DNA from 3 places in the Ferdinandcohnia jepli genome. Region 1 is predicted to be linked to each of the others. Evidence: predicted binding sites of a transcription regulator. Region 1 holds the regulator's gene; each other region holds the start of a gene.
The links. Region 1 encodes Rex, which represses fermentation and respiration genes when NADH is low (regulators of the CRP and FNR family bind a similar motif). Its sites were predicted from a motif close to TTGTGAAATATTTCACAA; they were not measured.

Region 1 (10,596 bases):
CCTTCCCAAGTAGGGTATAAAGCGTTGGCCGTAAATATAAGTGACATTGCTGCAATGGGCGGCATTCCAACTTTTTATTTAGTATCTATTGCCATTCCAAAAAAGTGGAGTGAAGCTGATCTGTTATCTATTTACGATGGTATGGCAATGCTGGCAAATAAGTATAAAATGGACTTAATTGGTGGTGATACTGTTTCAATTGCGGATACATTAACAGTAACAGTGACTGTTCTTGGAGTAGTAGAGAAGGACAAACACCTTTTAAGAAGTAATGCTAAGCCGGGGGACATTGTATTTGTAACTGGCACTCTCGGTGATTCTGCTGCAGGGTTAGAGCTACTTTTACATAAAGGAAAAGAGTTTTCATTTTCTGAGCACGAAAAAAATCTTGTATCGAAGCATCAATATCCAGAGCCGCAGGTTGAGATTGGTAGAACTTTGTCTAAACTAGAAAGAGTGTCATTAAATGATATAAGTGATGGTTTAGCTAGTGAGGCTAACGAAATAGCTAAATCTAGTCAAGTTGTTATTACGATTAACGAAGAACTGATACCATATAGCGAGTCTATTAAAGAAGTGGCGAAAAGCAAGTCTCTTGAATATGCCTTATATGGTGGAGAAGATTTTCAGTTGGTAGGTACCATGTCACCTACTGACTGGCAACATGTGAAAAAGGTATCTGATCAATCAGGGCTGCCTATTAAAAAGATTGGTACTGTATCAAGTGGTGAACCAATCGTTTATCTATATAGAGATGGAACTTATTATACAATTGATAGAAAAGGATATAACCATTTTACAAAATAGGGTGAGGTAATGGAAAATTATGAACTAGTTACAAACAGTCCAGATGAAACTTTGAATTTTTCGCTTAGGTTAGCTGAAAAATTACAGCCTGGTGATGTTATCACGCTTGAAGGGGATCTAGGTGCAGGTAAGACAACTTTTACAAAGGGGCTTGCAAAAGGTCTTGGTATTACAAGGACAGTGAATAGTCCAACATTTACAATTATTAAAGAGTATCAAGGTCGCTTACCCCTTTATCATATGGATGTTTATCGACTTGAAAATAGTGATGAGGACTTAGGATTTGATGAATATTTTGAAGGGGATGGAGTCACTGTTGTTGAATGGGCCCATCTTATTGAAGAGCAACTTCCCAATGAACGACTTATCATATCAATTGAGCATCAAGGTGATACTTCACGGAAAATTTCTGTTACACCTTTTGGGGCTCGATATCAAGAACTTTGTAAGGAGATTTTTATCTAATGAAAGTATTATCAATAGATACATCAAATTATGTTTTAGGGATTGCGCTGCTTGAAGGGGAAAAGGTTGTAGGCGAATTTATAACCAATCTTCCTAAAAATCATTCGGTTCGCGTCATGCCAGCAATTCAACAGCTGTTACAAGAATGTGGTATACGGGCAAATGAACTTGAAAAGATTGTTGTAGCTAAAGGTCCAGGGTCTTATACAGGTGTTAGAATTGGGGTAACAATTGCTAAAACGCTAGCTTGGTCATTGAATATTCCATTAGTAGGTGTCTCTAGCTTAGAAGTCGTGGCCGCCAATGGTAGGTATTTTGACGGTGTTATATCCCCGATTTTTGATGCAAGAAGAGGACAAGTGTATACAGGACTCTATCGATACCATGGCCAAGATTTGTATTGTGAAAAATCAGATCAAATTATTCTTTTAACAGATTGGCTAACTGAATTAAAAAGTGAAGAAACAAAGGTTTTATTTATCGGAAACGATTTACCTATACATGAAGAAAAAATAAAAACAGGATTAGCTGAACTTGCATATGTTGCACCATATACAGATTGGAATCCTAGACCAAGTGAACTCGCTTTACTTGGAAGGAATAGAGAGCCTGAGGATGTTCATACATTTGTACCAAACTATATTCGTATGGCAGAAGCGGAGGCTAATTGGCTCGGAAAAAGGCAGGGGTAACATGGAGGATCTAATGACAGAACAAGTATTGTTTCGTTTTATGACGTTGGATGATATTGATGAGGTTCTAAAAGTAGAAGAATCTTCTTTTACTGTACCGTGGAAGAGAGAAGCTTTTTATAACGAACTTGTTCATAATCAATTTGCAAAGTATATTGTTATGACCGACAATAATCGGGTTATAGGATATTGCGGAATGTGGCTTATCTTAGATGAGGCTCATATTACGAATATCGCTGTTTTGCCTGATTATAGGGGGAAGAAGCTCGGGGAAGCTTTATTAATGCAGGTAAAAATTTTAGCAATGCAACATCGTGCTGTTACAATGACCTTAGAGGTCCGTGTCTCAAACCATGTTGCTCAATCGCTTTATCGTAAGTTAGGTTTTAAGCCTGGTGGGATTCGAAAAAATTATTATACAGATAATCTAGAAGATGCATTAGTAATGTGGGTGAATTTAAATGAGTAAAGACCAGATAATTATGGGAATCGAAACGAGCTGTGACGAAACAGCTGTATCAATCATAAAGAACGGAAGGGAAATACTTTCAAATGTTGTAGCATCTCAAATTGAGAGCCACAAACGGTTTGGAGGAGTAGTACCGGAGATCGCTTCTAGACATCATGTGGAGGAAATTACGATTGTTCTTGATGAAGCGATGAAGCAGGCGAATGTATCTTTTCAAGATATTGATGGCATTGCCGTTACAGAAGGACCTGGATTAGTAGGGGCACTGCTTGTAGGAGTGAATGCGGCTAAGGCTGTAGCATTTGCTCATAATATTCCGCTTCTTGGTGTTCATCATATTGCAGGTCATATTTATGCTAATCGCTTAATTGAAGAACTAGAGTTTCCCTTATTAGCTCTTGTTGTTTCTGGAGGGCATACGGAGCTTGTCTATATGGAGGAACATGGTTCTTTTAAAGTGATTGGGGAAACAAGAGATGATGCTGCAGGTGAGGCATACGATAAGGTAGCTAGAACTTTACATCTACCATATCCGGGTGGCCCTCATATTGACAGGTTAGCTCATGAAGGATCACCTACAATCGATTTACCAAGGGCATGGCTAGAGGAAAACTCGTACGATTTTAGCTTTAGTGGATTAAAATCAGCTGTTATCAATACCCTTCATAATGCTGAACAAAGAGGGGAGTCTATTGATCCCAAAGATCTGGCAGCAAGTTTTCAAGCTAGTGTAATTGATGTACTAGTAACGAAGACTATGAAAGCTGCAAAAGAATATAAAGTGAAACAGGTTTTACTTGCAGGTGGCGTTGCAGCGAATAAGGGACTACGCCATGCTTTGGAAAAAGAGTTTTCATCGGTGGATGATATGAAATTAATTATTCCTCCACTTTCTCTATGTACGGACAATGCTGCCATGATAGCAGCTGTTGGGAGTGTACTATATGAGAAAGGGAAACGTTCCTCATATGCTCTGAATGCTAATCCGGGTTTAGATATAGAAAGGTAGTCTGACGACTAGTAAAAAGGTCCTTTTAACAGGACCTTTTTTGTTGATAAATTATCCACAATTCTTCAACAGTTGTGGAAAAGTATAAAAAAACATATTTATTCTAAGATTCGACATGTGGACATTTTTTGTGGATAAAATCCGCACTAATTGTGGATAATGTGGACAACTCCGTGTATAACTATTTGAATTGTGGAAAACTTTTTAATATAGAGGTCGAATTTTGACTTATCTTGTAATAAAAAAACCCCCAACTCTTTTTTGTTAGAGTTGGGGATAACTTTAGAATGCAAACGGTGGTATTTGGACGAAACCAAAGACTATGCCTTAAGACTTATATAGTGACCTTAACTGCTAACCTCATGAAGTGTTTCCCATTCTTCCATTAATGCTTCAAGTCTAGCAGAACACTTCTCATTTTCTTCATTAATTCTTTGAACTTCTTCATGATTTTGATAAACCTCAGGATCACATAGCAGTTCCTCATTTGCTTCAATCGTTTCTTCGAGGGTAGAAATTTCGAGTTCGATTTCTTCAATTCTGCGTTTGCGTTGGCGTTCTTGTTTCTTTACTTCTTTTTCTTGTTCGTAGGAAGTCTTTTCTTGAACAACCACTTTATTAATAGACTTGTTATCTTGGCTTTCCAGCTTAGCTAGTTCGTCCATTTCTTCCTTTTTCTCTAGATAATAGTCATAGTCACCGAGATATTCTGTAAGACCCTCTGTGGATAACTCAAATACTTTTGTAGCTATTCGGTTAATAAAGTATCGGTCATGGGATACAAATAAGATAGTTCCAGGGTAATCCACTAAGGCGTTTTCTAAGACTTCCTTACTATCGAGGTCCAAGTGGTTTGTTGGCTCGTCTAGAATAAGAAAGTTTGATTTTTCTAACATGAGCTTCGCTAAAGCAAGTCGAGCCTTTTCTCCGCCACTTAGAGTTGAAACAGTTTTAAGTACATCGTCTCCTGAAAAAAGAAAATTACCTAGTACAGTTCGTATTTCTTTTTCCGGTTTAAGTGGGAATTCATCCCACAGCTCATTTAAAACTCGTTTATTAGAAGTTAAGTTTGCTTGCTGTTGGTCATAGTAACCGACAGTTACATGAGAGCCAAAACGGAAACTACCGTCTACATGGTCTAGTTTATCAATAATTGCTTTTAATAAAGTGGATTTCCCTATTCCGTTCGGCCCAACTAAAGCAATGCTGTCTTCCCTATAGATAGAGAAGTTGACATTTTTTATAATGGGCTTGTCCTTTTCATAGGAAACGGAAACGTCATTAGCTGTTAATACATCATTCCCACTTTGCTTTTCAATCTCGAAGTGAAAGGAAGCTGATTTTTCATCTCCTAATGGTCTATCCATTAGCTCCATTCGATTAAGTTGTTTTCTTCTACTTTGAGCACGTTTTGTAGTAGAAGCTCTAACAAGGTTTTTTGCGATAAATTCCTTTAATTTCTCTACTTCATCTTGCTGCTTCTCATATTTCTTCATTTCAAGCTCATAGTTTTCTGCTTTAAGCTTTAAATAATTACTGTAATTCCCTACAAACTTGGTACTTGTCATTCTTGAGATTTCATAAACCTGCGTTACAACTTTATCAAGAAAATAACGGTCGTGTGAGACTATGAGTAGAGCACCCGGGTATCCTTGCAGGTACTGTTCAAGCCATGTAAGTGTACTGATGTCTAGATGGTTTGTAGGTTCATCTAGAATGAGTAAATCTGGTTTTGAAAGTAAAAGCTTACACAACGCTAATCTAGTCTTTTGACCACCGCTTAAGGTAGAAATAGAAGTTGAATAATCAAACTCAGAAAAATTAAAGCCATGTAAGATGGAGCGAATATCTGCCTCGTACTGATACCCACCTTGCTCTTTAAAATCAACTTGTAATTGATCATATTCCTCAAGTAATTTTTGATATCTAGCCTGGTTTTCAAAGACTGAAGGGTCCCCCATTTTAACTTCCAGATTTCGCAGTTCTTCTTCAAGCTTGCGAAGTGGAGCAAAAACGGTTAACATCTCTTCCCAGATGGTAAGGCTAGATTCTAGCCCAGTGTCTTGAGCAAGGTAATCAATGGTAACAGTTTTAGGCTTAATAATTTCGCCACTATCATAGGACATCTGTCCAGCAATAATTTTTAATAATGTTGACTTCCCAGCGCCGTTTCTTCCAACAAGCGCAATTCTATCTTTGGATTGTACTTCTAGTTTTATATTGGATAAAATAAGATCAGCAGCAAAATATTTTTTGAGCTGATTTACCTGTAGTAATATCATGCTTTTTCACCTCTTGTTTCCTATAAATAGTTTATCTGTATTATCTTAATAGAGCAACATGCAATGACATTCTTCACAGATGTTCGTAAGACAGATGTGGTAAAATAGTGTATAGTTTTATTGGAGGTTTTTTAAGATGTCTTCATTTACTCATTTTAATGAGCAAGGTCGCGCCAAAATGGTTGATATTAGTGAAAAATCAGATACTGTTAGAACAGCGATTGCAAAAACGAGTGTAACAGTTAACAAAACAATTTACGAGCAAATAGTAGATAATAAAATTAGCAAGGGAGATGTCCTTGCTGTTTCACAGGTGGCAGGTATAATGGCTGCCAAAAAAACGTCTGAACTCATTCCGATGTGTCATCCTCTTTCATTAAAAGGTGTTGATATATCATTTGGTTGGTCAGTGGGAACTGATCAGTATAAACTTGAAATTACGGTTTCTGTTAAAACAAAAGGGAGTACTGGTGTTGAAATGGAAGCTCTTACAGCTGCCTCAGTTTGTGCGTTAACTGTGTATGATATGTGTAAGGCGGTTGATAAAGGCATGATTATCGGACCAACCTATTTAGCAGAAAAGACAGGTGGAAAGAACGGAGATTTTAAAAGGGAATCATTAAATAGTTAAATTAGCGGGGGATGTCAGGTGAATCTTGATCAATCAAAAATACCACAAGCTACAGCCAAAAGATTACCACTCTATTATCGGTTTTTAAAAAATCTTCATGCCTCAGGTAAGCAAAGAGTATCATCGTCTGAATTAAGCGATGCGGTAAAGGTAGATTCAGCTACCATTCGACGGGATTTTTCATATTTCGGTGCTCTGGGAAAAAAGGGTTACGGGTATAATGTAAACTATTTATTATCATTTTTCAGTAAAACCCTTGACCAAGATGAATTAACAAAGGTTACCCTAATTGGAGTAGGTAATTTAGGAACTGCCTTTTTACACTATAATTTTTCAAAAAACAATAACACAAAAATTGAGCTTGCGTTCGATGTGGATTATAATAAGGTTGGCTCCAGTATTGGAGGCGTAAAAGTCCATCATTTAGATGATCTTGAAGAAATGCTTCCTGATGATGTGACAGTAGCAATTTTAACCGTGCCGGTCGGTGCAGCCCAACCAATTACTGATCGCTTAGTAAATAAAGGGATAAAGGGTATCTTAAACTTTACACCTGCTAGAATTAATGTACCGGATGATATTAGGGTTCATCACATTGACCTGGCGGTAGAGTTACAAGCGCTTGTTTATTTCTTAAAGCATTATTCAGGTGAATAATTAAATAGAGAAAAATACTTTTGAGGAGGTGACTCACAATGGGGAGCTTAGGATTCGGTAGTATTATTTTGATTGTTTTTGCGGCTTTGCTAATCTTTGGACCAAAAAAATTACCTCAGTTAGGAAGAGCAGCGGGTAATACATTGCGTGAATTTAAAAACGCAACAAAAGGTTTAGCAGATGACGATGATGACGACGATAAAAAGACACAAGATGTGAAGTAATGATAGGATGAGTCACATGAGCGAAAAAGAAATGTCTGTCTATGATCATATAGGAGAACTACGAAAACGACTTATCTATGTAGTCGTTTTCTTCTTCATTGTTGCGCTAGGAAGCTTTTTTCTAGCCGAGCCTTTAATTATTTATTTGCAAAATGCAGAAGAAGCTAAAGAGCTAACAATGAATGCTTTCCGTATGACTGATCCAATTAAGATATATATGCAATTTGCGTTTATTATTGCATTGATTATATCTTCACCTTTCGTACTCTATCAGCTATGGGCGTTTATTAGCCCTGGATTATATGAGAAGGAAAGAAGAGTAACCTTAAGTTATATTCCTATTTCAGTAGGTTTGTTTTTACTTGGGGTCTCATTTTCATACTTTATTCTCTTCCCGTTTGTTGTAAATTTCATGGGAAGATTAGCAAGTCGACTTGAAATCAATCAAGTCATTGGTATTAATGAGTATTTTCAATTTCTACTACAACTTACACTACCATTTGGATTTTTGTTTCAATTACCAGTAGTAATCATGTTTTTAACTAGACTTGGAATTGTTACACCAATGTTTCTTGCACAAGTCCGTAAATATGCTTATTTTATTTTACTAGTAATCGGAGGCTTAATTACTCCTCCAGAAATAATATCGCATTTAATGGTGACGGTACCGCTTTTTGGACTTTATGAAATTAGTATTATTGTTTCTAAGAGTGCTTATCGAAAAGTGTTGAAAGCCGAAATGCAGGCTGCGAATAATATCGAATAAAAAATAACCTCCTAATTGGAGGCTATTTTTTTGTCATTTTTTTAATTTTACTGTGTAAAGCAAACATCCGAATGGCTATTCCGAAATCAAATGTAGCAACTAGCGCTAATAAAATGGTGGAAAAGTTCCATACGGTCTCAGTTGCACTTCCTATTGCAATATAAGTAAAAAGTACACCCATTAATAAATAGATGATACCCATCGCAAAGGGTGAAGTTCGTCGCATAAATTAAAATCCTCCAATAAACGTCTGTTGTATCTTCTCAGCTTCCTTCATAATCCTTTCTATATCATCTGCAAAAATTGTTTGAACAACTACTACAAAGGTATTCATCGCAACATGTGCAAAGATCGGAACGATGATACGTTTTGTTTTTACATAAAGGAATGCAAAAGTGAAGCCCATTGCTGTATAGATTAGAATATGTGTAAAATCCATGTGTACCACTGCAAATATTAACGAGCTTATTAATGCAGAGATAAAAAAGTTGAATTTCTTATACAATGATCCAAAGATAATTTGTCGAAAGATAATTTCTTCTAAAATTGGACCAATAACGGAAACAACGATTATTAGTAATGGTAAGGTTTTAACAAGAGCCATGATTTGCTGGGTATTCTCTGAACCAGCTTCAATTCCTAGCAGGTGAATCTCAATATTGGCTGCAATAACTTGAGAGGTCATTGCCATAAAAATACCTGCAATTGCCCATCCAAAAGCTTCACCTTTTGTTGAACGATAAAGATTTTCGTGGCGATCCCTTATATCTTGTCGTAAGAAAAATAAAACGATTGGTAGTGCTGCGACAAAGCTAATAACTGTCCAATATGAAACAATTGTATTTTGCCCAGATTCAGGATCTAATCCATCACCAATACCAAGAAGAAGTAAAAGAGGGATACCAATTATACCTGAAAATTGCATGATTATATAAGTTAGAATGACATACCAATATCGTGCTTTCAATGTAAGTCTCCTTTAAAAAAAATAGATTTTTTTCGGTAAAAAACTAACAACAGGACCAAGTATTACACGCTATGTATTGTACCATATATTCATAATTATCTATTAGTATTATGCAAAACCAAATTTTCATAGAGGCATTTAAATAAATTTAAAATACTGGTTTATTTTTCCTGACATTTACATAGGATAGATAGGTAGGACAGTTTGATTTAGAGATTGAAAACAATGGTTTTCCTTCATTATTGGAGACACAAAATATGTTTTTCTAAAATTTTTGCATTCAAATACTTGCAAAAAAAATAGAGATTATTTAATATAATAATTGTGTTAGCACTCAAGTGGTTTGAGTGCTAATAAAAGGACAAAACTATCTAATAAAATTTATTTGAGGAGGTTGTTTTACTTGTTAAAGCCATTAGGTGATCGCGTTGTTATTGAACTAGTTGAATCAGAGGAAAAGACTGCAAGTGGAATTGTTTTACCGGATTCTGCAAAGGAAAAACCTCAAGAAGGTAAAGTAGTTGCTGTTGGTACAGGTCGTGTACTAGATAGCGGTGAAAAAGTAGCTTTAGAGGTTGCTGTCGGTGATCGCATTATCTTCTCAAAATATGCTGGTACTGAAGTGAAATACGAAGGTACTGAATACTTAGTTTTACGTGAAAGCGACATTCTAGCTATTGTAGGTTAATAGCAGGACTATATCATACTATTTTAATTAAATCTTTGAGGAGGTCTTTATAAATGGCTAAAGAAATTAAATTTAGTGAAGAAGCTCGCCGTTCGATGCTTCGCGGTGTTGATGCACTAGCAAATGCAGTAAAAGTAACTTTAGGACCAAAAGGACGAAACGTGGTTCTTGAGAAAAAGTTCGGTTCACCTCTTATCACAAATGACGGTGTAACAATTGCAAAAGAAATCGAATTAGAAGATGCATTTGAAAACATGGGTGCCAAGTTAGTTGCTGAAGTAGCTAGCAAAACTAATGATGTAGCCGGTGACGGTACTACTACTGCAACTGTACTTGCTCAAGCTATGATTCGTGAAGGCTTGAAAAACGTTACAGCTGGTGCAAATCCAATGGTTATCCGTAAAGGTATTGAAAAAGCTGTAGGGGTAGCTGTAGAAGAGTTAAAGACAATTTCTAAACCTATCGAAGGTAAAGAATCTATTGCACAGGTTGCTGCAATCTCTGCTGATGATAAAGAAGTTGGTCAGTTAATTGCTGAAGCTATGGAACGTGTTGGAAACGACGGTGTTATCACTATCGAAGAATCAAAAGGATTCTCTACTGAACTAGAAGTAGTAGAAGGTATGCAATTCGACCGCGGATATGCATCTCCATACATGGTAACTGATTCTGATAAAATGGAAGCAGTTCTAGACAACCCATATGTTTTAATCACTGACAAAAAGATTTCTAGCATTCAAGAAATCCTACCAGTATTAGAGCAAGTTGTACAACAAGGTAAACCATTATTACTAATTGCTGAAGACGTAGAAGGTGAAGCTCTTGCTACATTAGTAGTTAACAAGCTTCGTGGTACATTCAATGCAGTTGCTGTAAAAGCTCCTGGATTCGGTGACCGTCGTAAAGCAATGTTAGAAGATATTGCAATCTTAACTGGTG
Region 2 (11,110 bases), on a different contig from region 1:
GATTCTAGGAGCTTTTCACGTGCTATAAAGTCTAATCCGTTTGTTGGTTCATCTAGTATAAGTAAAGCAGGTTCAGCCATCAGAGCACGGGCAATTAGTACTCGTTGCTTTTCACCTTGAGACAAAGTGCTATAAAGTCGATTAGCATATTCAATACAGCCAAGCTCCTCTAGTAATGTTATGGCTTTATGTCTCATTTCATCACTAGGCGTTTCATATAAGCCGATTGACGCGAATGCTCCACATAATACAACTTCAAATGCGTTATCAGATTGATGAAACTTTTCTTGCAAGGAAGCTGAAACAAATCCTATTTGTTTACGAAGTTTTTCTCCTAAATAGGTTTTACCGAATTTCATACCTAGTACAGTCACATTACCTTTCGAAGGGAAATAATAAGCATTGAGGATATTTAATAGAGCTGTTTTACCAGAACCATTAAGACCATATAGAACCCAGTGTTCACCCTTCTGAATATGCCAATTGATATTTTTTAGAATCACTTTTTCATCTTTTTGCAGCGATACATTTTCAAGATGTAGAATCATTTTTACTTCTCCCGTCCCATGAAGTAGATAGTTTAATAATATCAGAAAAATAAGACAATGTAATTTTTCAGTCTTAGAACTATATTAAAGGAAAAGGTTTCCACTTGTAGAATATAATATGTCTAATACGGAATAGAGAGGGAACAAAGAACATGCTAAGAGCTTGATAATAAAAACGTATACAATCAGTAATTTTACAGAAAGTGACGCTGATAAAAATTGCAGATTTTAACATATTGGAGATGCTAAAATATTAACAGAGACTATGAACCAGCTAATAAAATCTATATTGGTAAAGGCATATGGAGGTAAAAAGTATGATTTCTTATCCGATTCTATCTAAAGGTGCAACTATAGGTGTTACAGCCCCCTCATCAGGGGTTGGGCAAGAATTGCATCATCTTCTAACACTCGCATGTGAAAAAATGGAGGAAAAGGGATACCATGTTGTATGTGGTGAAACAGCCTGGTCTCAACATAAAGCCAAATCTGCACCTGCTAAAAGACGAGCAGATGAGTTTAATAAAATGGTAAACGATGAAAACGTTGATCTCATCATTCCACCTTGGGGTGGAGAACTATTAGTAGAAATACTAGAATATCTGGATTTTGAAAATATGAAAAAGAAATGGATCCTAGGTTATTCTGATATTAGTGTACTCCTACTGGCGCTTACACTTAAAACAGGTATAGCCACTGCACATGGTACAAATTTGGTTGATTTAAGAGGAGACTTTTCAGACGAAACAACCGCAATGTGGGAAGAAGTATTATCGACACAAGCAGGTGAATCAGTTCTTCAACATTCATCTGAGAAATACCAGAACAAGTGGAGACATGAACAGGTATCACCGTGTGTGTTTCATTTAACAGAGCAAACAACCTGGAAGACCGTTTCCTCCAAAGATGAACATGTCAAAGGCAGGCTGTTAGGTGGGTGTATAGATGTAATTCGTCATATTATAGGTACACCTGTAGGGGATGTAAAAGCTTTTCAAGAGAAATTTCTAAAAGGGGAACCAATCCTTTGGTATTTAGAAAACTGTGAATTAAATACAGCAGATGTTAGGCGATCGCTTGTACAAATGAAGCTTGCAGGCTGGTTTGATAATTGTTCGGGTATCTTGTTTGGCCGAAGTAGCGCGGATATGCCAGTGGATAATTATACGATTCTGGATGTTTATGAAGAACTTGCAGAAGAACTCAATGTTCCAATCATTTATGATATTGATTGCGGTCATCAACCACCACAGATTACATTCATAAATGGGGCATACGCTGAGGTGACTACTAAAGACGGTAAAGGTAAGGTTTTACAAACTTTTATATAAGATAAGTAGCCCTGTTCCAATTAGGAGTAGGGCTTTTATTTTGCGAAAGTAACTTGCGTTATGCACCAAATTTAAGCATACTTGAAATCCTGGTTTCGGTTTTTTCTTGTATTCGCTTCCAATTTTCCATATGTTTATATATACATAATATTGTTAAAAAAATCGTAATAAGTGTTGAGTATAATGGATAACCAAATAAGTAAGTTAGAATGACCCAGGATAGATACATTGCTAGAACACCGATAACAAGGTAGTCGCTAATAATAGTAAGAATAAGTAATAGTGCTAAACCAATTAAGGCAACCTTCCAATCGATTGCAAATGCAACTCCTATCATCGATGCAGTCCCTTTTCCGCCGTTAAACTTCATGTTTACAGGGAAATTATGTCCGATAATAACGAAAGCTCCTGTTAAAAAGACAAGTAGGTAGTAGAAATCTACTTCAGGAACATAGCTACTTAACCAAATTTTCATAATTAAAACAGGTAATACACCTTTTCCAATATCAATTAAAGCGACAATAATCCCGTACTTCCAACCTAGAACAATTGTGGTGTTGGAAGCTCCTGCATTTTTAACGCCACTTTCCTTAATGTTAACTCTCTTAAGTTTGCCGACGATGCTTGAACCATGGATGCAGCCAAATAAATAACCAATAAGTATACAGATAAAAAGTAAAATAGTCCCAACCCCATTTCCATTTATACCCTTTTATTATACTGAATCATAAATAAATTGGTAGAGCATTAGGTAAAAATGATTACTGGTTGTAAATTTTACTCTCTAATCAATAGAAATATGCAACTCAGTTAAGTCTATGTGTACCAATAATCTCATAAACTTTTAGGGATAAAAAAATTACGGTGGGAGAGCGTGTATGGGTGATAAACCAAGAATAGAGTTGTCCGTTGTGTTAGGTAATAAGACACAAGTCCTTTTATGGTTGTCTAGATTAGCCTGGCTTGTTATGGCTGTATTTTCTATTTATCTATTTATAATGGACTTACCTGTAAGGACAGAAGCATACAGAACTGTTTGTGAATCTTTAAATAATGGATGTTTGGAAACGAGTCAATTAAATGTAGGCGAAGTAGAAGCGCTTAAGGAAATGGGACTAACTCTAAAAGCTTATGCAGGATTTATGATAGCCTTAGATATTTTGGTTACCATAGTATTTATCATCCTATCAGTTCTGCTGCTTTTTCGAACAGAAAGAATCATGTTTAATTTGTACGTTTCTCTAGTGTTTTTATCCCTTGGAGTAGGGATTTCCCACTACTTTCCTACTGAATTTCCTGAATTGAATGTGATCTACCATCTTGTAAATATCTTTGGAGGTACTTACTTAATTTTATTTTTGATTCTCCCTGATGGGAAGTTTGTTCCTCGTTGGTCAATTTTAGCAGCACTAGTTTGGTTTATTGTTGGAATAGGGTCTATCTATTTTCCGGGTAGTGTATTTGATGTTGAAGTCTGGCCAATCTGGTTGGGGATAGGTAGTTGGATAGGACTCCATATATGTCTTGTCTTTTCACAGGTATACAGGTATGTGAAGGTATCCAATCAGATACACAGACAGCAAATGAAATGGTACATCTATAGTATTGCAATTTACTTTATTGCTTTGGTGTTATTAAATTTTATCGGCCAATTAAGTGTTATTTTAAAAATAGGCACAGAGCTTCTTTATGCGGGATGCTTTATTCTAATTCCAATTTCAATAGCGTTTTCCATTTTTAAATATAAACTCTGGGACATAAATATTGTCATTCATAGAACTATTCTATACGGCCTACTCAGTTTATTTGTCATTCTGTTTTATGTAGGCATAGTCGGACTTATTAGTGAAATGTTACAAACAGAGGAGAATGTTCTTGCCTCAATTATCACTGCTGGTATAATCGCTGTTTGTTTCCACCCTATAAAAGAAAAGCTTCAAATGTTGGTTAATCGATTGATCTATGGAGAGAGTGACAATCCTTATGCCATATTAAGTAGGTTAAATTTAGTTTTAGAAGCAGTAAGAGATACAGATAGTGTTCTTCCAAACGTAGCAAAAACAATTTCTCATGCTCTAAAAATACCCTATGTAGCAATTCAGTTAAAAGAAAAAGAGGGATTGCATACTATTGCTGAGGTTGGAGAACCACTACCCATTTGTTTAAACATTCCTTTGGTCCATCAAGGACAGGAAATGGGTTCATTCATACTCTCCCACCGTTCATCTACTGAACCTTATCGTCAGTCTGATAAGAACTTACTTCAAGATTTAGCGAGACAAGTGGGTATTTTAGCACATTCCATTATGCTGCATAAGGATTTGCAATTATCAAGGCAACAATTAGTTAATGCCCGTGAAGAAGAAAGGAGACGTTTGCGCAGGGATTTACATGATGGGCTAGGACCTAGCTTAGCAAGTCTAGCCATAAAAATGGATGTTGCTAATAGCTTCATGGAAAAGGAACCTGAGAAATCCAAATTATTACTACAAGAAATGGATATCCAAATAAAACAATTGCTACAGGATATTAGGAGAATTGTATACTCCTTACGCCCGTCTTCGTTAGATGAACTTGGACTTATTTCAGCCATTCAAGAGTTGCTCTCCCAATATAAAACAAGTCACATCCACTTTACATTAAACGCCCCAGCAACTCAGTTGTTACTTCCTGCTGCTCTAGAGGTAGCGGTCTATAGAATTATGCAAGAAGCAATAACGAATGTAATACGTCACTCTGAAGCAACTACTTGTAATATAGAAATCTCTTTAAACCATACTTTTCAACTTGTCATCAGGGATGATGGGAAAGGGCTTCATGAGAAGATACAGTATGGAATTGGAATAAAATCAATGAAGGAAAGGGCAGAGGAGCTTGGTGGATCCTTGAAAATATATTCCCAAGAAACAGGAGGGACTATCATTCTTGCAGATATCCCAATTCAGTAAAGAAGGGGTGACAATATGATTAAGGTTCTTGTAGTTGATGATCATCCATTGTTTCGTGAAGGAATAGCAACTCTCTTACAATCTACAGACGATGCAGAACTTATCGGAGTTGCTACGAATGGTGAGGAAGCTGTTGAGCTTGCTCTGAGATTACAACCAGATGTTATATTAATGGACTTAAACTTACCGATAAAAAATGGAATTGATGCTACAAGAATTATTACAAAGCAAAACCCTAGTATCGGCATTTTGGTCCTGACAATGTTTGATGACGACGATTCCGTTTTTTCAGCACTGAAGGCAGGGGCAAGAGGCTACCTTTTGAAAGGGGCTAATCGTACAGAAACAATTCGGGCAATTCATGCGATAGCAAATGGAGAATCTATATTTAGCCAATCAATAGCAGCTAGAATGTTAGAATTCTTTAAAAATGTGAATCCTTTACCTACACTTGTTTTTCCACAATTAACTGAGCGGGAACGTGATATTCTTGAACTAATCGTTGAAGGCAAAGATAACAGTGAGATTTCAAGATTACTAGGGATTACCTTAAAAACTGTTAGAAATCATATATCCAATATATATAGTAAACTGCAAGTTGCAGATCGTGCAGAAGCAATAGCCCATGCGAAAAATGAAGGTATGGGTAAGAAAAAGTATTAATCCCGGATATGCCCTGAAAAGTTCCTGCCCCTGTCGGGTGCAAACTCCCATGACAGCGGGAAAACTTGAGTGATATTTTAGAACTGTAAATATCACATAAAGGGGATAGGTAGAATGAAAATTTCACAAAGCTTTTTTAAAATGACAGGGTTCCTATTAATAATTGGTTCTTTGATTTCGGCTGTCGGTCATTTGCTTAAACCACAAGAACCAACCACAAAATCTGGAATTGAACAGTTTATAAGTCAAGCATTACTATCTGATACGCTATTAATAATCGGTATTCCTTTTGTAATTTTAGGTTTATCAGGTATCTATTTACGCCAAAGTGAAGGTTTACGTCTATGGGGGTGGATCGGTTATCCTATAACTGGTCTAGGTTTAATATATGTTGATATAATCCAGCCAGTAATTCGGCTAGTTGCTTATCCATGGGTCTTACAAGGTGCAGGAACAAAAGAGGAGATTTTTGAAGCTGTTACAACTATTTATGATCAAGACCCTTTTGGATACCTTTTTCCATTAGTTCTATTGAGTTTGATCGGCCCATTATTATCAGCTCTAAGTTTTTGGAAAGCTAAAATACTTCCGACATGGCTAGCTGTCATGTTGGCCCTTATACTCCCATTGTTCCTTATCGCACCAATGTTTGGTTTCTATAACTTTCCTGCCTACCTATATGTAGTGTTTGGCATTTTTGGAGTAACCTTATTAAAGAAAAATGGCAAAACTAGTTAACAAGTTAAATGAGGAAATGTGTTACCAACATCAAATTTACTTGTTATTAGAAACAAACTAGAATTTTATATTCTAGTTTGTTTTCCATATCTCATATAAATGATAACTGTTATGGTCTTTAAGACTTTCAACTTGACCGGATACTTCTTTTACAAACTTCATACCGAGTACTTTTATAATGTTGAGAGAAGGGCTATTTTTGGGGTGAACGATTCCAACCACTTTAGGCAGCCCTATTGTCTCAAAGCCATAATCTAAAACAGCTTTGGCGGCTTCTTTAGCATACCCCTTACCTTGGTGTTTTTGAGTCAGGCTATAATATAGTTCAACTTCTTCTGGATTTAAATCGTTTGGTCCTAAACCGCTAATTCCAATAAATTCACCAGTTTCTCTTAGAAAAACAGATAAATTGAATTTATATATCTTTTCCTTTGTATTCTTTGCATTGCAGTTCATTGACCATGTAATCAAGTTCATTATTTCTTGTAAATTTGCAGGAGGAACTTCTGGCATATAGTTAAAGTGTCCCGGTTCCTGTGTCATTTTATATAATGATTCTGCATCTTCTTGTTGATATGGGCGAATCAATAACCGTTCAGTTTCAATTACTGCACTAATAAACATACAACTTTCACTCTTTTCTTTTGTATTTTTACTAGAATACTATAGTGCATTTCTATGGCGATATTTATATACCATACCACTAGTTAAATCTGTGTTGTTTGCCATATATAGTAGAATACAAATAAAAAGTCATATTCGGTAGTGAAGGAAGTAATAAAAAAGTTATAAGATTGCGTTTAGACCAGCTCCAATAAAAAAAGCCCCTACCAATAGGTAAGAGCAGTAAAAAAAGAAGAGGTATTATAGGTTAATCTATGTAGTCTCCAACATCTCCCATAGAATCTAAGTGGCTTGCAATCATAGCGATAATTGTACCAGCTTCCTCTTTACTGAAAATAAAGTTTGTTTCATCCTTAAGTAATTGGTCTTCTTCTGTCCAAATACGATTTATTCTTTTTAAAACGCCATCACCAGTTTCTTGAATCACTCCGAATTGGTAGGTGACCTCCACTTCGTTCTCCTCATAATAGGCAGTTACTTCAGGTGTTTCCCATTCCACATCAATCTCATCGTAAATTGTAACCTCGCCGTTATCTTCTAATTCTTGTAGTTCTTCATCGTCCATATAAAGGATATCATCGTCATCTTCGTCATCAGAAACATAAACTAATTCAGTATCTCCAGTATAGTCATCTTCTTCAACTGTGTATGATACTTCACCCATATCTCCATTCATATAATTATGAAAGCTTTCGTGAACAGCATCAACAATGTCCTCGATGTCCGGTAACACTACTTTGCTTAGATGACCAGTTTCAGGGTCAACGGTTTCCATATAAAATTCTTCATTATTTGGGTCGAAAAAGAGAGAGCAAAAGTAGTCTCTTTCAATATCAGCTTCCACTTCTGTAAAAAACTCAATCCGAGGATGCTTTGAACCACGTTCTACTGACATTTGTCCAACTTGATCATATTTCTCACATATTGATTCAAGATTATCCTGTAATTCCCCAATGACTCTGTCAAACCATTCTAATGACATGAAAAATCCCACCTTTCAAGGTTATTGTTTTTAGTATTACCCTACTGGTTGGAATTTCAGTTCGTTATACGACGGAAATATTTGGATGTGTATTTGAGAATGATTCACATGGAAATTAAAGGAAATCCTTACTACCAAATAAAGTAGCTGAAATAATGAACAGTTAACCTTCTCAACTGCTCATGAATAAGATATAGGCAGATGAGGAGGAAAAATATGTTATATATAGTACAGGCGGGAGATACATTGTTTGGAATTGCCAACAGGTATAAAAGTAGCATTCAATCAATCATTGGGGCTAATATTATTTGTAACCCGAATTATATTTTTATAGGACAGCCATTGATAATACCAAATCCAGAAGTTGATTTACCAAAGGCGGGCGGCTCACCTTATTATGTAGTTAATGTGGGTGATTCGTTATGGTGTTTAGCTTCACAGTTTTCACAAAGTATCCAGGTAGTTGCGGAAGCAAATCAGATAAAAAACATTAATCAGATATATGTTGGCCAGGAATTGCTTATTGGAGTAAATCAGCCAAATCCTACTGAATTATTTGAAACATGGAATATCACTGAGGATGAATGCGAGTTTTTAAACTCTGCTGGATTATATGGGGTTTATTATCTTGGTTCTTTTCTATGGGAATCACTTGGAATCCGAGCGTTGCCATATCTTAAGAGATTACTCACTCATCCTTGTATGGAAGTACGTTATCATGCTGTAATGAGTCTTGGAAGAATATCAACGGGTGGTGAGACATATACACTTCTATTACAGGCAACTCAAGATCCTGACCAAAATGTTGCGGAACTAGCATCATTGGCTGTAAAAAGATTTCAACTTGTACAAAGATGGTCTAAGAGGGTACACGTTGTAACTTCAGATACGCTGCTATTTAGAAATATAGATGTTAGTTCTTCAAGCACAAGTATTTCAAGAGGAACACCAGTTATTGTTATAAGATGGTATATTCCAAGCCCAACTGGAGAGGTTATACCACCGGGAAGATTGGCTACGTTTGAGTTAATACAAAATCTTGAAACCGGTGAGGTTGGATATATTGAAAGAGTTGGCTACGGTGCGATACAGCTTTTGTAACTGGAGTTTATAGAACAATATGTATTAAAAACACGTTCAGGAGTGAGTACAATAATTTGGATATCGCTCCTTTTTATTGCTCCTCGTTCGTGTGGACCGTCTATTCTAATAGGGCTGCAATGGCTTTTCAAAACATAAAATTAATTAACCACTATTGCTAACTTATTAAATGTGAATTATTTGTGAAGTCTATTGTATTTAGTGTAAATCTGAAGTATAGTAAGAGTGTAGAAAGTTAGTGAAACATTTCACAAACTACTACAACTAAAGCTGACAGCTATTATACCATTATTTTTTTACTAACATTTGTGAAAAACTTCACAATATGAAATAAAGGGAGAGATTATGATGAGAACATTCTTAAAAGGACCTAAAATGGCAGTACTTTGGACAATAATACGAATTTGGCTAGGAATTCAGTGGATTGAGGCTGGTTGGCATAAAATGACTGATGGATTCGATGCAGGAGGCTTCTTACAAGGAGCCATTGCACAAGCTGGTGGAGATCACCCGGCAGTACAAGGATGGTACGCGGCATTCCTTGAAGGTTTTGCAGTACCGAACGTAGAGTTATTCAATGTGTTAATTCCTTGGGGAGAAGTATTAGTTGGTCTTGGATTAATACTAGGTGCTGCAACAATTCCGGCACTTATCGCAGGTGCATTCATGAACTTAAACTTCTTACTTGCAGGAACAGTAAGCACAAACCCAATACTAATGACTGTAGCGGTAATACTACTATTTGTTGGAGCAGCAAGCTACCACTACGGAGTTGATAGATTCGCAATTCCATTCATTAAAAAACAAATGAACAACAATGAAACTGAAAACACAGTAAATGCTGCTTAACTTGAGAAAGAAGGTTTCCTATACAGGGAACCTTCTTTTTTGGCAGATAGGAAAGCATAAAATTCTTTCCTATCTGCATAAGTGTAACTACGGCTCTGCGGTCGCCTAAAGGCTAGGCAATCGCCGAGTTTTCTAATAGAAAAATATAACCAAACCCTTATCGAGTGATAGAATAGGATATATTACATAATTTGGGGGATGTCTTTATGAAAGAAATGACAAAGAAAATTATTGAGTTTTGTGATGAAAGAGGTTGGACTCTATATCATAATGAAAAGGACTTAGCCATTTCCGTTTCAATTGAAGCAAGTGAACTTCTTGAAAACTTTCAGTGGCGAAGCAGTGAAGAAGCAGTCTCAGAGACCAGGCAGAATATTAAGGAAGAAATGGCTGATGTTTTGATTTACCTACTACAATTAGCAAATAAGATGGATGTTGATTTAGAAGCGGAAGTATATAAGAAAATGGAGAAAAATGCATTAAAGTATCCGGTGAAAACCGTTTAAGGGTATTCCTAAGCAAAATTGAAGGGAATATCTTAGTAACTATATTTATCTGCCTAATAATCATATATTAGTGTTAATGTCCATACCGATAAAAGAAAGAACGCATAAGCTATCAAAAAAGGAGAATACTCATGGACATTGTTAGTTTAGTTCTTTCAGCAATTATTGCAATGATAATTGGAACGGTAGCCGGAAAATTATCACCGTTTGATACACCTGGTAGCTGGGCGGGAGCAATTGTAGCTGGCTTTATTGGTGCTTGGCTCGGACCTCTCTTATTTGGGGCATGGGGTCCAATGATAGCAGGTTTTTCTTTAGTCCCAGCACTATTAGGAGCTATTATTGTTGTTGTAATATTGGGTGCAATATCAAAAGCTTTAAAATAACTAAAAACTACCTGTCTACTCCATTAAAATGGAAGAGGATAGGTAGTTTTTTTCTCAGATTTTATAAGTTAGAAAGTGCCCCCAATTTTCACTTTTGTTGTATTGTGGGTAAGAAGACATAAAAGTAACAATAATAGGTGCAAAGTCTAAATGAGGATATGCGGCAAATAATCTTCTATCTCCATAACGAATTGCTTTCAAGGCTAAGGGTAGTTCACGTTTGAAAATAGAGTATCTAAATGCAGCTGTATTTTTATCGATATTTTCACCTATATATAAATAAACGTGGTAATAATACTGTCCATTTGTTAATCTCCATTCTCCAAGTACTTCATCTCTTTGAGAATTGATTTTATCTAAAGCGTATTGTAGGCCAAGGGTTAAAAAGAGTTCTCCTGTAACATCTGAATGGGTAAGAGTGTATTTTCTTTGTA
Region 3 (11,110 bases), on a different contig from region 1:
TATCATGATAAACACCCCAGTTTTGATCAAGAGGATGGTGTATAAAAGCACCGTTAAAATTGACGATTGGTGTATTTAATCCAAGCTCTTTGTAATACATTGAACTTGAACGAAACGGACGACCTGTTGCAATCATAACAATATGACCAGCTTGTTTCGCTTTGAAAAGCGCTTCCTTTGACCGATTTGAAATTGTTTTATTATCTTTTAGTAATGTACCATCTAAATCAAGTGCTATTAAATGTTGTTTTGTCATAGTATCCCCTTTGCTGTAAGTTATCTTATTAAACTTCTCCACTGCTAAGCATTGAAAAAAGTTAAACTTTTTCCGTATTACTTAGCCATCACCTTTCTATTACTAAAACAGAATTTTAAAAAATCGTCAATGATAAAGCCAAATTTTTCAAAAATCACAACGAGAGTGGTAAACTACATTTGTAGGAAGATTACATAAAAGGGGATTTAACATAAATGGTGATTATCGAAAAAACAAAGTTTGCTGATGTTCCGGTATTACACATCGCACAACAAAACATAATGGACGAAAAACTGCCTGTGATTTTATTTGTTCATGGATTTGGCAGCGCAAAGGAACATAATTTACACTATGCTTATTTATATGCTGAGGAAGGCTACCGTGTAGTACTGCCAGAAGCCGCATATCATGGAGAGAGAGCACGTGATATAACAGAAGGAGAAATGAACTTTAAGTTCTGGGATATCGTTGTAAATGAGATAGAAGAACTTAATCAGATAAAGGAAGAGTTACAAGAAAAAGGGCTCATTGATGAAACGAGGATTGGCTTAGCTGGTACTTCAATGGGAGGGATTGTTACACTTGGTGCACTCACCCAATACGAGTGGATAAAAGTAGCTGTCAGCTTAATGGGCAGCCCTTATTATGAAGCTTTTTGCCGTGGGCAAATCGAAGAATTAAAACGCCATGGTGTTGATATCCCATTTGTAAATGAAGAACTTGAAGAAAAATACGAAGTGTTACGTAAATATGATTTAAGCTTGCAGCCTGAAAAAGTAGGCGGCAGACCGCTTCTTTTCTGGCATGGTGAAAAGGATGAAACGGTACCCTTCCATTTTACCTATGAATTCTATCAAAGAGTTAAATCAATGTATGAAAACCAGGAAAACATAAAGTTTATAGCTGATCCAGCTGCAGACCATAAAGTGACAAGAGAAGGCCTACTTGCATCAGTTGAATGGTTTAAAAAACATTTATAAAAGGAAAAGACGTGTCGGGGGACACGTCTTTTTACAACATTACGCTTTTCGTATTACCTTACCCCTAATGCAATTTTTGCATAACGACTCATCATATCTTTGTTCCAAGGTGGACTCCAAACGATATTCACATCAACATCCTTGATTTCAGGTAGGTCAGATAACACTCGTTTTACGTCCATTGCAATTGTACCTGCTAGAGGACAGCCCATTGATGTTAACGTCATTGTAACAGTTACAACACCCTCGTTATTCATATCTACGTCGTAAACAAGGCCTAAATTAACAATATCAATACCTAGCTCAGGGTCATTAACCTGCTCAAGAGCCCCCATAATGTTCTCTTTTAATGCTTCATCCATTTAAAACACTCCTTTCAAGGAATAGCTTAGTTTTAGTATAACGAAAGACATGTCGAATGTGAAATACCGTGCTTACTATCCTCTTAATTGTTTCATTGCTTCCGGACTCATTCTTTCTGGTGACCAAGCCGGATGCCAGACGATAAATACTTCAACATCATTTACTTCCTCAAGATATGATACAGAATGTTTGACACCACTTGTTATACTGTCATGCAAAGGACAGCCTGGAGTCGTTAACGTCATTTCGATATAAACATTATTATTGTCTTTAATATCCACTTCATATATTAGTCCTAAATCAACAACATTAATATTTAATTCAGGATCAATTACCTGCTTTAATTGGTCATAAATTTTTTCTCTTAATTCCATTTTTGTTCTCCCCCTTACTTGAAAAGCACCTTAATAACGGTATAACCAAAAAATAAAGTAGATGCTACTACAAGACTTTGCCCAATTGAAAAAATGAGTAGTTGTTTTGACATGATAGCTAGAATGACAACAACTGCTCCGATGATGAAACCTGAGAAAATTGGTGCTGTCATTTTTTCATCGATCAATTGTTTCAAGGTAGGTACATCCTTTTTTCCAATTAGCTTACTATAGCGGTGAGTCCACCAAAGAAACGGTATAATTTTATATAAATATCCAAGAATACTACTAGCGATCCATAAATAGATGTAAAGAAAGATAAGATAACCGTAAAATTCGTAATGACCTGGTAAGAACGAAAGTATCATTGCCAGCAGATGTAAAAGTAGTCCAAGGGCAATTGCGATAAGTGAGAAAATAAACGGTTTATCAAGCTTTTTCTTTAATCGAACCTTTATGATTGTAAACATGTGATAGGCGAATAATCCAAAACCGAAAAACAGGATCCCCATACCGGCTTGGAACAGCGCTGTTACATCACTACTAAAACTAGCAATAGTAGTGATTAGTCCAAGTCCGTAGACAATAAACACCCATTTCGCAAGCTTCATTGAAAAGCCGTGTGCCAACGAAAACATCGGTACCATTTTATAAGAAAAACCGAAGATTAAGAAAGTAAACCACCCGGCAACGCCTAACAAGATATGGCTCTTTAACACAGCTAGATGGTTAAAGTTCGCTAACCCCATTCCCATGTTTGTGATCATGAGTATACCTAGCGTAATTGTGATGAACAAGCACAACAGAGCACTTCCAACGAAAAGTGTTAATACATTTTTCGTTGCTTGTTTCTTCATTGTCATGAACATTTGGAAGACGAAAAGCAGAATCCCTAAAACAGCAAGAGCCCCTGTAAAAATGGACACGGTTGGTGAAAAAGATAGAGTAATGGCAAATCCACCAAATCCAACTGCTGTTACCCAAAACTGTAAAAAGCCGAATTTTTCACTCCAAATTGGTGTTAGAAATGCAACTGGAACAAGCTGATACATAGCACCCATGGCAACCATTAGTGCCCAACCAAGAATTAATAAATGAGCTGCTGATAGAACAGAAGGGGTTCTAAAATTCCCTTCGATTACCATATGTCCATTGAACAGTAGGATCACTTGAGAAGTGATAAAAGCAATAACACTAAAAATAATAAATGAAAGTGGCAACCTTATATCTGTTTCATTCGATAATTGAGGTATCATATTACATGCAGCTCCTTACTTTGTAATCGTAATGGTAAAGCTGCCATCGTCATTTGGTGAAGTTGTATGTGCATAGCCTAATTCCTCAAGCTGCTCATACAAAAACATTGGACGTCTATCATTAATTATGGTTAATGTGTCACCTTTATTTAACTTCTCAAGTGCTGTTAATGTTCTCATCATCGGTTGGGGAGGTTCAAGCCCACGATTATCTAGTTTCATAACTGAACACCACTTTTTGTAAAGGTAACCTTCCAATGCTTTTTGTCAATTTGCTCAGCTTCATTAGTAAATCCTTTGGCCTTTAAAACCGTAAATAATGGAGTTGGTTTAAAAGGTGCATGTAAAATAAATACATCACCGGATTCTAATGTTTTTATTGCCTCCATAATTTTTTGGAAGGGCTCCAGTTTGTTTTTTATATCTTCTCTAACATCCAACTCAACAACCTTATATTCTAAATGTCCCATCATATAACCTCCTAATGAACTTTTTATAACTTAATGATAATCATTTTCATCGGTAAAGAATGTGACATGAATCACAAGTGTTAAAAAATCTCATCATGAAGTCGCATATGATCTAGCAAATAGTAGCCATCTTCGGTTAGTTCTACAATATCTTTTTTCTTTAAAACACTAATTGTTCGGCTAACAGATTCACGTGTAGTGCCAATCATGTTCGCTAATTCTCGATTTGTAAATTGTGTTGTTAGCTTAAATCGATTATTTATCTTTTCACCATTTGAGCGACATAAACGTAGCAATAACATAATGATTTGTTCTTGGGTATTAAGTAATATTTGCTCTTCAAGTCTCTTTTGAAGGTCAATAATTTTTTCTCCAAGTACCCGGAAAATTTTTATACTTAACTCAGGATTAGAGATTAAGATTTCTTCAAATTTATCAATAGGAGTTACAATTAGTGTAGTCTCCTCCATAACCTCAGCATGTGCAGGATATCCGCCTTTTCTGAAAAAACCTGCATGAGGAAACATTTCGCCAGCCTCTAAAACAGACACAATTTGCTCCTTACCGTGCATATCCGATTTATAAATTTTAATTTTTCCTGATTGAATGAAAAACACTCGATCAAGGGGATCATCCTGCATAAAAACAAACATCTTCGATTTATATGAACGTGGTTGTGAAATTTCAACAATTGGTTCGAGTTCTTCAGGAGTTAATTCTCTAAAAATAGGTACTTCCTTTAGTTGTGTTCGGATTGCATGTACTCCCATATCTATCACTCCTCGTAATATTCAAAGCTATTCAAAACATCATTTAAACTATGTAAATTGTAACAATCTGAGATTTTGAGACTGTGATTTATATCATAAGTAGGGAGAAATGAACTTATTGTTCATGAATTAGACAAATTTGTCTATCTGTCTTTAAAATTTGTTAAACCTCAAATATGATAAAAATATATAAAATTCACAACTTTTATTTGTTTCATCCGTCTAAATAGAGAATTTATTTTATTTGTAGGAGGATTATACAGTTTGTCTAATTACAGAGAGAATGAGATAGAGGAATGGTATACCTTGTACCATCAAACGATTTTTAAATTTGTCATATTAATGGTAAAAGATTATCAACAAGCAGAAGATCTAACCCATGAAACTTTTGTAAGAGCTTATAAATTTCATCATACCTTTAAGCGGGATTCCAGTCCGAAAACCTGGCTGTTTAGTGTTGCTCATAATGTGACGGTAGATTATATGAGAAAGCATAAGCCCATTCGCCTTTTTAAAGAAGTATTTACTCTGAAAAAGGAAATCGTACCATCACCAGAGCATTTTTTACGAATAAAAGAGAACTCGAACGAACTATATAGCGCCTTAGGGAGGTTAAAGGAAACGTATCGTGAAGTAATTATATTGAGAAAAATAAAAGGCTTTTCAATCGCCGAAACCTCAGTAATACTCAATTGGTCAGAGAGTAAAGTCAAGTCTACACTTAATCGTGCAATGCCAGCTCTTGAAGAAGAGTTATTGAAGGAGGGGTACATACATGAGCAAACAAAATAATAGTTCATTAGATCGTTCACTTCAAAAATTAGAATTTGAAATGGAATGGAGTACGATAAGATCACAGGTTATCCGCGAAAAAGTTAAGCGAGATATAGAAATATCTAATAGAAGACAAAAGGTTCAAAAGGCTTTTATATACTCTGCTAGTTCTTTTTTATTGGCTGGTTTCTTATTTTTTCTAGCTGTTCAAACTAATGTAATAGAATATACCTCTTTAAGTGAACTTATTAAATCAACAGATGGAAAGGAAGCAGTTGGGGATTTAATTCAGTATAAGCAGCTTGAGACGGGCATTGAAATACCAGTATTAACAGAAAAAGGTGAGAAGTATATCGTTTTCCCTACCGAGCCAGAAAAAAGTATAGATTCATTATTAGGGAAAACAGAAGGAATTTATGTGAGCCATTATGATAATACCCATTTAAATATGTCTGTCACCTATGCAACAACTACTCCCGGAAGATTTGTATCAATAGATACTCAAAGTAACGAGAGTGGTTCCATTGAGGAAGCAATTAGGTTGCAACTGAATCATGATAAATACCCTACTGAAACATATAAAACAAAAGAAATAAGAATTGGAAACAAACGAGCTGTTCTACAAGAACCTGCAACTGAAAAAGAATACGGGGGAGTTAAACTTTCAATAGTAACTGAAAAATATATATATAGACTTTATAGCAATCAAATGGAGTGGGTTACTTTTAATGATAATGAAGCTATTAAAAAAGAAATTATCGAACTAGCAAAGCTGTTTAATTTCGATGCCGAATATTAAAAATAAGTAGGAGAAATCCTACTTATTTTTGGTTTCACTATCTGCGCACACAAAGCACCGAAGCTCTTTTTTATCATCAGAAACAACACCGTTAATAAAGCCTTCTAAACAATAAATCTCCTTTCCACAATCAGAACAGTTTCCCACTAGTTCTTTCAATAGATCCACCTCGATTTATGATTTACTAACATTATCTCATAGATTTTTAAGCGTATGATAAAAAACATATGTACATAGTGATAAGTTTCACAACAAATTGAATTAAACCTTTGTACAATTAACACATAAAACATTAGGAGGAATGCAAAATGGTATTTGCAGCAAAAGTAAACGCACCTGATTTCGCACCAAAGGATAAGCACCCAACAATCTTTAGAACATTCGATAGCCTTCAATCAGGTGAAATAATGGAATTAACAAATGACCATGATCCAAGACCATTACAATATCAATTTATGATGGAGCGTAGTGACTCATTCACTTGGGAGTACCTTGAAGAAGGACCTGAGGTATGGCGAGTTGCAATTGGTAAGAAATAATAATGCATTCTAAGAGGCTACCGATTTGGTAGTCTCTTTTTTTACGTGCTACTATAGAGAAAAAACTAAAGGATGTTTGAGATTGGAACAAAAACGAATTGGTATCATTCTCGCTGGTGGAGAGTCGAGAAGATTTGGTACTCACAAGGCATTTGCTCAACTTAAAAATAAGTACTTTTTTGAACATGCACAAGGGGCTCTGGAAGGAATTGTGGAAGACATTATTATTGTAAGTCACCCAGCCACAATCGAAAAGTTTAAAGAAAACACTTCTTTTACTATTATAGAGGATTTGCCTGAATATAAGGGGAATGGACCTTTGGCTGGTATTCTCACTGCTATGTCACAAAAAAAGGGAAACTGGTATGTTGTTTTACCATGTGATACACCTTTTGTAACTAATCAACTTATTGAACAAATGCTTTCTTTTACATTAGAGAAAAATATAGATGCAGTAATACCAGTAATTGACGGAAGAACACAACCATTAATTGGACTCTACCATTATCGGGTAAAAGAAAAAATTGAAAAATTATTAAACCAGGGGCAGTATAAAATGGGTTTCTTATTAGATTCTTGTAGTGTCCGGTATGTTACAAATAGCGATCTAAGTATGAATGGAAAAGAATTCGATAATATTAATCATCAAAGTGAGTACGAAAAAGCAAAACAAAATGAAATGTGATATCCCTCACAACATGAAAATACGACACCGAATATAATAAAGCTACAACCAAGTTAGAGGGGAGGATAGCCTTTTCCGTTTCTATCCTCATTTTACTCGAATAAGGTTGGAAACGTTTCCTCACTATCTAAACGTATGCACATGCATACACGCCTGTAGATTTGTTCTACAGGTTTTTTCTTTATAAGTAATACCTAATTAAACCAAGCTAATTGCTCATAATTTGCTGAAAAAACCTATAGAATAACAATACACGATACTTTTGGAGGGAGGGATGTCATCTGAGGGTAGGCTTCGTAGTAGGGATTTTTATTGCTGGGGCTTTGCTCATCATGGGATTTACCACTCAAGAATTTGAACCGTATTCCGTTATTTCTGGGACAATTGGAATCATTTGCTTCCTACTCGCAGGTATCGTATCTGATTCATTTGTCAGTAGGGACCGAATGAGAACTAACTTTTATAGTGAAAATAAAATAGAAAGAACAAAACGTAATCGCTATGCGTTTGCTCTTTTCCTCTTAGGAGCTCCTAATCTTTTTGTAGCATTAGTGCTAACCTTCATTCATGTGTAGTTTCTTCTAGCAACATACCCTTGCAAATTTGAACAATTTTTGAATTCCTCCTATACCTGTGATATGCCTCACATTTCTCACTCAGTAATAGTGTTAAAATGTGGACATTATCAAAGGAGGTTTGCCTCATGTTTGAAAGAGACTTTCATAAAGATCCATTTATAGTAATTTGGGAACTTACAAGAGCTTGCCAATTAAAATGTTTACATTGCCGTGCAGAAGCTCAATATACAAGGGATCCAAGAGAATTATCATTTGAAGAAGGCAAGAACTTAATAGATCAAATTTACGAAATGAACAATCCAATGCTCGTATTCACAGGTGGAGATCCACTGATGAGACCTGATGTATATGATATTGCAGACTATGCAATTAAAAAAGGCGTTCGTGTATCTATGACGCCAAGTGCAACACCAAACGTTACTAAAGAAGCAATTGAAAAAGCGAAGGAAGTTGGGTTAGCACGTTGGGCATTCAGTTTAGATGGTCCGACTGCAGAAATACATGACCACTTCCGTGGAACAAAAGGCTCATTTGAACTAACAATGAATGCAATTAGATATTTACACGAGCTTGAAATTCCTATTCAAATCAATACTGTTATTTCACGCTATAATATTCATGTATTAGAAGAAATGGAAAAATTAGTTGAAGACTTAGATTGTGTGTTATGGAGTGTATTTTTCCTAGTACCAACAGGTAGAGGAAAAGACTCTGATATGATTTCACCAGTGGAACATGAGCAAGTATTCCGTTGGTTATACGACTTAAGTAAACGTGTGAAATTTGATATAAAAACAACGGCTGCTCAACATTACCGCCGAGTTGTTATTCAATCAAAAATGCGTGAAACAAAAGAGAAAGAAAAACAAATTCAATATCAAGATGCTCTAATGCAAGGGAAGACTGGCCAATTTGATGGTTTAGGAAGAGCACCAAAAGGTGTTAATGATGGCAACGGGTTTGTGTTCATCTCTCATATCGGTGACGTGTATCCAAGTGGATTACTGCCTATCAAGGCTGGGAATGTAAGAGACACTCCATTAGCAGAAATATACCGAGAGTCACCTATTTTTAAAGACCTTCGTAATCCCGATAAATATAAAGGGAAATGCGGAGTTTGTGAGTTCAGACATGTTTGTGGTGGATCACGTTCACGTGCATATGCAATGACTGGAGACTATATGGAGAGTGAACCATTCTGTGTTTACATTCCGGAGGCGCTTCGTAAAAAAGAAAAGACATTATCATAAAAGAAAGGAGCTACCAGAATGATTGGTAGCTCCTTTTACTTGAGACAGAAATATGAATTTATTCAATACTACAGTATTTTACCGGGCAATCTTCGCAATGAATCTCATTTTTAATATATTGGAGGTCATGAATCGTAATATATCCTCTTGAGACGGAAAGTATTTTTTTGCTTCTAAGTTCATTCAACATCCTATTTACACTTTCTCTGGTGGTCGCACAAAAGTTAGCAAGCTCTTGATTTGTTAAATGAAGGTTAATCAAGATTCCATTGTCTGTATTTACACCGTAGCTATTCGTCATTCGAACAAGTGTTGAATACAATGCACCTTTTTTCCCTAAAAGTACGAGGTCGCGAAACTTCGTTTGTGTTTTTCTAAAATGATCACTCATCCACTTCATAAATTCAAAAGCAAGCTTTGTATTTTCAAAAAGCTTTTTCTCCAGTGCATCTTTTTGAATAACAGCAACCTCACTATCTTCTAAAACAGAACAATTAAACAAGTATTTTGGGCTATCAGTAAATAACGTAAGTTCCCCGACAATTTCACTTTGGCTACAAATACGTAGAGACAACTCATTACCGTCAGATGTTACCTTACTTACCCGTACCTTACCAGATAAAATAAGATAGAGCTCTGTCGCTTCCATACCCTCTTGAAATAAATAAGAACCTTTTTTTATCTTAATGACTTGATTGGCCGATTTCAAAAGTTCATTCAATTCAGTAGAAAGAGTTGGCTTTTGATATGTTTTAACCTGGTTCATAAGTACCACCCTTCTGAGCAGTTCATGCTATACTTTGATTTAAATTGATAATATAATGTTAGTCAATGAACTGAAAATGAGAAAAATCACTGCGAATCTAGTAGAAACTGAATTTTCCTTTGGTACATAAGGTCTGAAGGGTATTTTGAACAATTTCTAACAATTGAGGTCTATATATGGAACAATTATTCTGGTCACCTATAAAACTTTCAATAACCGTCGCAATTTCTGCAGGCATCATTGTTTTATTACTTGGCCTTGTAGTAGGAAGATGGATGTCACGTAAAAGGTTCAACGGAAAACTATTCGTTGAAACAATTCTAATGCTGCCACTTGTATTGCCACCATCCGTTGTAGGCTTCTTCTTAATCGTGTTTTTTGGTAGAAACAGCGCAGTTGGTAAAGGGATAGAAGCAATATTTGGGCAACCAATTATGTTCACCTGGTGGGCGGCTGTAATCGCATCAACCGTCGTTGCATTCCCTCTTATGTATCAATCAGTAAAAACAGGATTTCAATCAGTCGACATAGACATCGAAGGAGCAGCAAGAGTAGACGGAGCCAATGAGTGGAAAGTGTTTTTACTCATATCCATACCACTTTCAATAAAAGCAATAATTACCGGATTTATCCTAAGCTTTACGCGTGCACTAGGGGAATTTGGCGCAACCCTCATGTTCGCCGGAAACATACCAGGAAAAACTCAAACCCTGCCTACCGCTATCTACGTAGCCATCGACAGCGGCAACATGAATCTTGCATGGATGTGGGTAATTACAACAGTTGTTATCTCGTTTTTAATGCTGGCGAGTACTTATTTGATAAAATAGCTTGGAGTTTGTTTTTACTTGTGGCACCCTTTGGGGTGTTTTTTTGCAGATAGGAAAGCATAAAATAGTGAAAACTGGCCTCTGCTGAGCCTATAGGCTCGGCAAATCGCCGAGTTTTTCTAATTTTGGTGACGTCAAAAATGGGAGAAAAAATAAATGTTATTTTAGTGATTGTAATTAAAGTCATATAGGAATAAAATAAAGTTCAGTTATTATTAAAGTTTTCAGTTGGGTGGAATTTTTATGGGTAACCTAGGCATGGGAGAGATAATATTAATCGTATTTTTTGCATTACTTATTTTTGGTCCAAAAAAACTTCCTGAGCTTGGTAAAGCTGCTGGAAATACACTTCGAGAGTTTAAACGTGCTACAAAAGGCATCATGGAAGATGATGAAATAGAGAAGAAAGCAAACGATATA

Region 2: a site for Rex is predicted at 9,242-9,259, ahead of AB3M96_RS08920 (DoxX family membrane protein). Genes of this name have one in related genera too.
Region 3: a site for Rex is predicted at 7,898-7,915, ahead of AB3M96_RS16040 (TIGR04053 family radical SAM/SPASM domain-containing protein). Genes of this name have one in related genera too.

The regions. Positions count from the first base shown of each region.
Region 1 is NZ_JBFOKR010000027.1:39,187-49,782, reverse strand. It holds gene thiL (thiamine-phosphate kinase) at 1-807, shown strand, start outside; gene tsaE (tRNA (adenosine(37)-N6)-threonylcarbamoyltransferase complex ATPase subunit type 1 TsaE) at 817-1,272, shown strand; gene tsaB (tRNA (adenosine(37)-N6)-threonylcarbamoyltransferase complex dimerization subunit type 1 TsaB) at 1,272-1,964, shown strand; gene rimI (ribosomal protein S18-alanine N-acetyltransferase) at 1,978-2,433, shown strand; gene tsaD (tRNA (adenosine(37)-N6)-threonylcarbamoyltransferase complex transferase subunit TsaD) at 2,426-3,442, shown strand; gene AB3M96_RS21855 (ABC transporter ATP-binding protein) at 3,790-5,724, opposite strand; gene moaC (cyclic pyranopterin monophosphate synthase MoaC) at 5,861-6,355, shown strand; gene AB3M96_RS21845 (redox-sensing transcriptional repressor Rex) at 6,374-7,012, shown strand; gene AB3M96_RS21840 (twin-arginine translocase TatA/TatE family subunit) at 7,051-7,236, shown strand; gene tatC (twin-arginine translocase subunit TatC) at 7,253-8,002, shown strand; gene AB3M96_RS21830 (YdiK family protein) at 8,025-8,228, opposite strand; gene AB3M96_RS21825 (CPBP family intramembrane glutamic endopeptidase) at 8,232-8,969, opposite strand; gene groES (co-chaperone GroES) at 9,373-9,657, shown strand; gene groL (chaperonin GroEL) at 9,711-10,596, shown strand, end outside.
Region 2 is NZ_JBFOKR010000007.1:82,166-93,275, forward strand. It holds gene AB3M96_RS08875 (ABC transporter ATP-binding protein) at 1-548, opposite strand, end outside; gene AB3M96_RS08880 (S66 family peptidase) at 866-1,879, shown strand; gene AB3M96_RS08885 (glycerol-3-phosphate acyltransferase) at 1,938-2,561, opposite strand; gene AB3M96_RS08890 (sensor histidine kinase) at 2,758-4,827, shown strand; gene AB3M96_RS08895 (response regulator) at 4,843-5,490, shown strand; gene AB3M96_RS08900 (hypothetical protein) at 5,605-6,228, shown strand; gene AB3M96_RS08905 (GNAT family N-acetyltransferase) at 6,301-6,852, opposite strand; gene AB3M96_RS08910 (hypothetical protein) at 7,100-7,834, opposite strand; gene AB3M96_RS08915 (LysM peptidoglycan-binding domain-containing protein) at 8,051-8,935, shown strand; gene AB3M96_RS08920 (DoxX family membrane protein) at 9,284-9,784, shown strand; gene AB3M96_RS08925 (nucleotide pyrophosphohydrolase) at 9,991-10,290, shown strand; gene AB3M96_RS08930 (GlsB/YeaQ/YmgE family stress response membrane protein) at 10,422-10,676, shown strand; gene AB3M96_RS08935 (staygreen family protein) at 10,731-11,110, opposite strand, start outside.
Region 3 is NZ_JBFOKR010000014.1:113,046-124,155, forward strand. It holds gene AB3M96_RS15970 (Cof-type HAD-IIB family hydrolase) at 1-256, opposite strand, end outside; gene yjfP (esterase) at 472-1,236, shown strand; gene AB3M96_RS15980 (metal-sulfur cluster assembly factor) at 1,290-1,598, opposite strand; gene AB3M96_RS15985 (metal-sulfur cluster assembly factor) at 1,674-1,973, opposite strand; gene AB3M96_RS15990 (hypothetical protein) at 1,988-3,229, opposite strand; gene AB3M96_RS15995 (DUF2249 domain-containing protein) at 3,245-3,451, opposite strand; gene AB3M96_RS16000 (DUF2249 domain-containing protein) at 3,448-3,699, opposite strand; gene AB3M96_RS16005 (Crp/Fnr family transcriptional regulator) at 3,780-4,469, opposite strand; gene AB3M96_RS16010 (RNA polymerase sigma factor) at 4,734-5,261, shown strand; gene AB3M96_RS16015 (hypothetical protein) at 5,245-6,042, shown strand; gene AB3M96_RS16020 (hypothetical protein) at 6,061-6,201, opposite strand; gene AB3M96_RS16025 (DUF2249 domain-containing protein) at 6,351-6,581, shown strand; gene AB3M96_RS16030 (molybdenum cofactor guanylyltransferase) at 6,664-7,266, shown strand; gene AB3M96_RS16035 (DUF5316 domain-containing protein) at 7,599-7,841, shown strand; gene AB3M96_RS16040 (TIGR04053 family radical SAM/SPASM domain-containing protein) at 7,970-9,094, shown strand; gene AB3M96_RS16045 (Crp/Fnr family transcriptional regulator) at 9,153-9,860, opposite strand; gene modB (molybdate ABC transporter permease subunit) at 10,037-10,690, shown strand; gene AB3M96_RS16055 (twin-arginine translocase TatA/TatE family subunit) at 10,934-11,110, shown strand, end outside.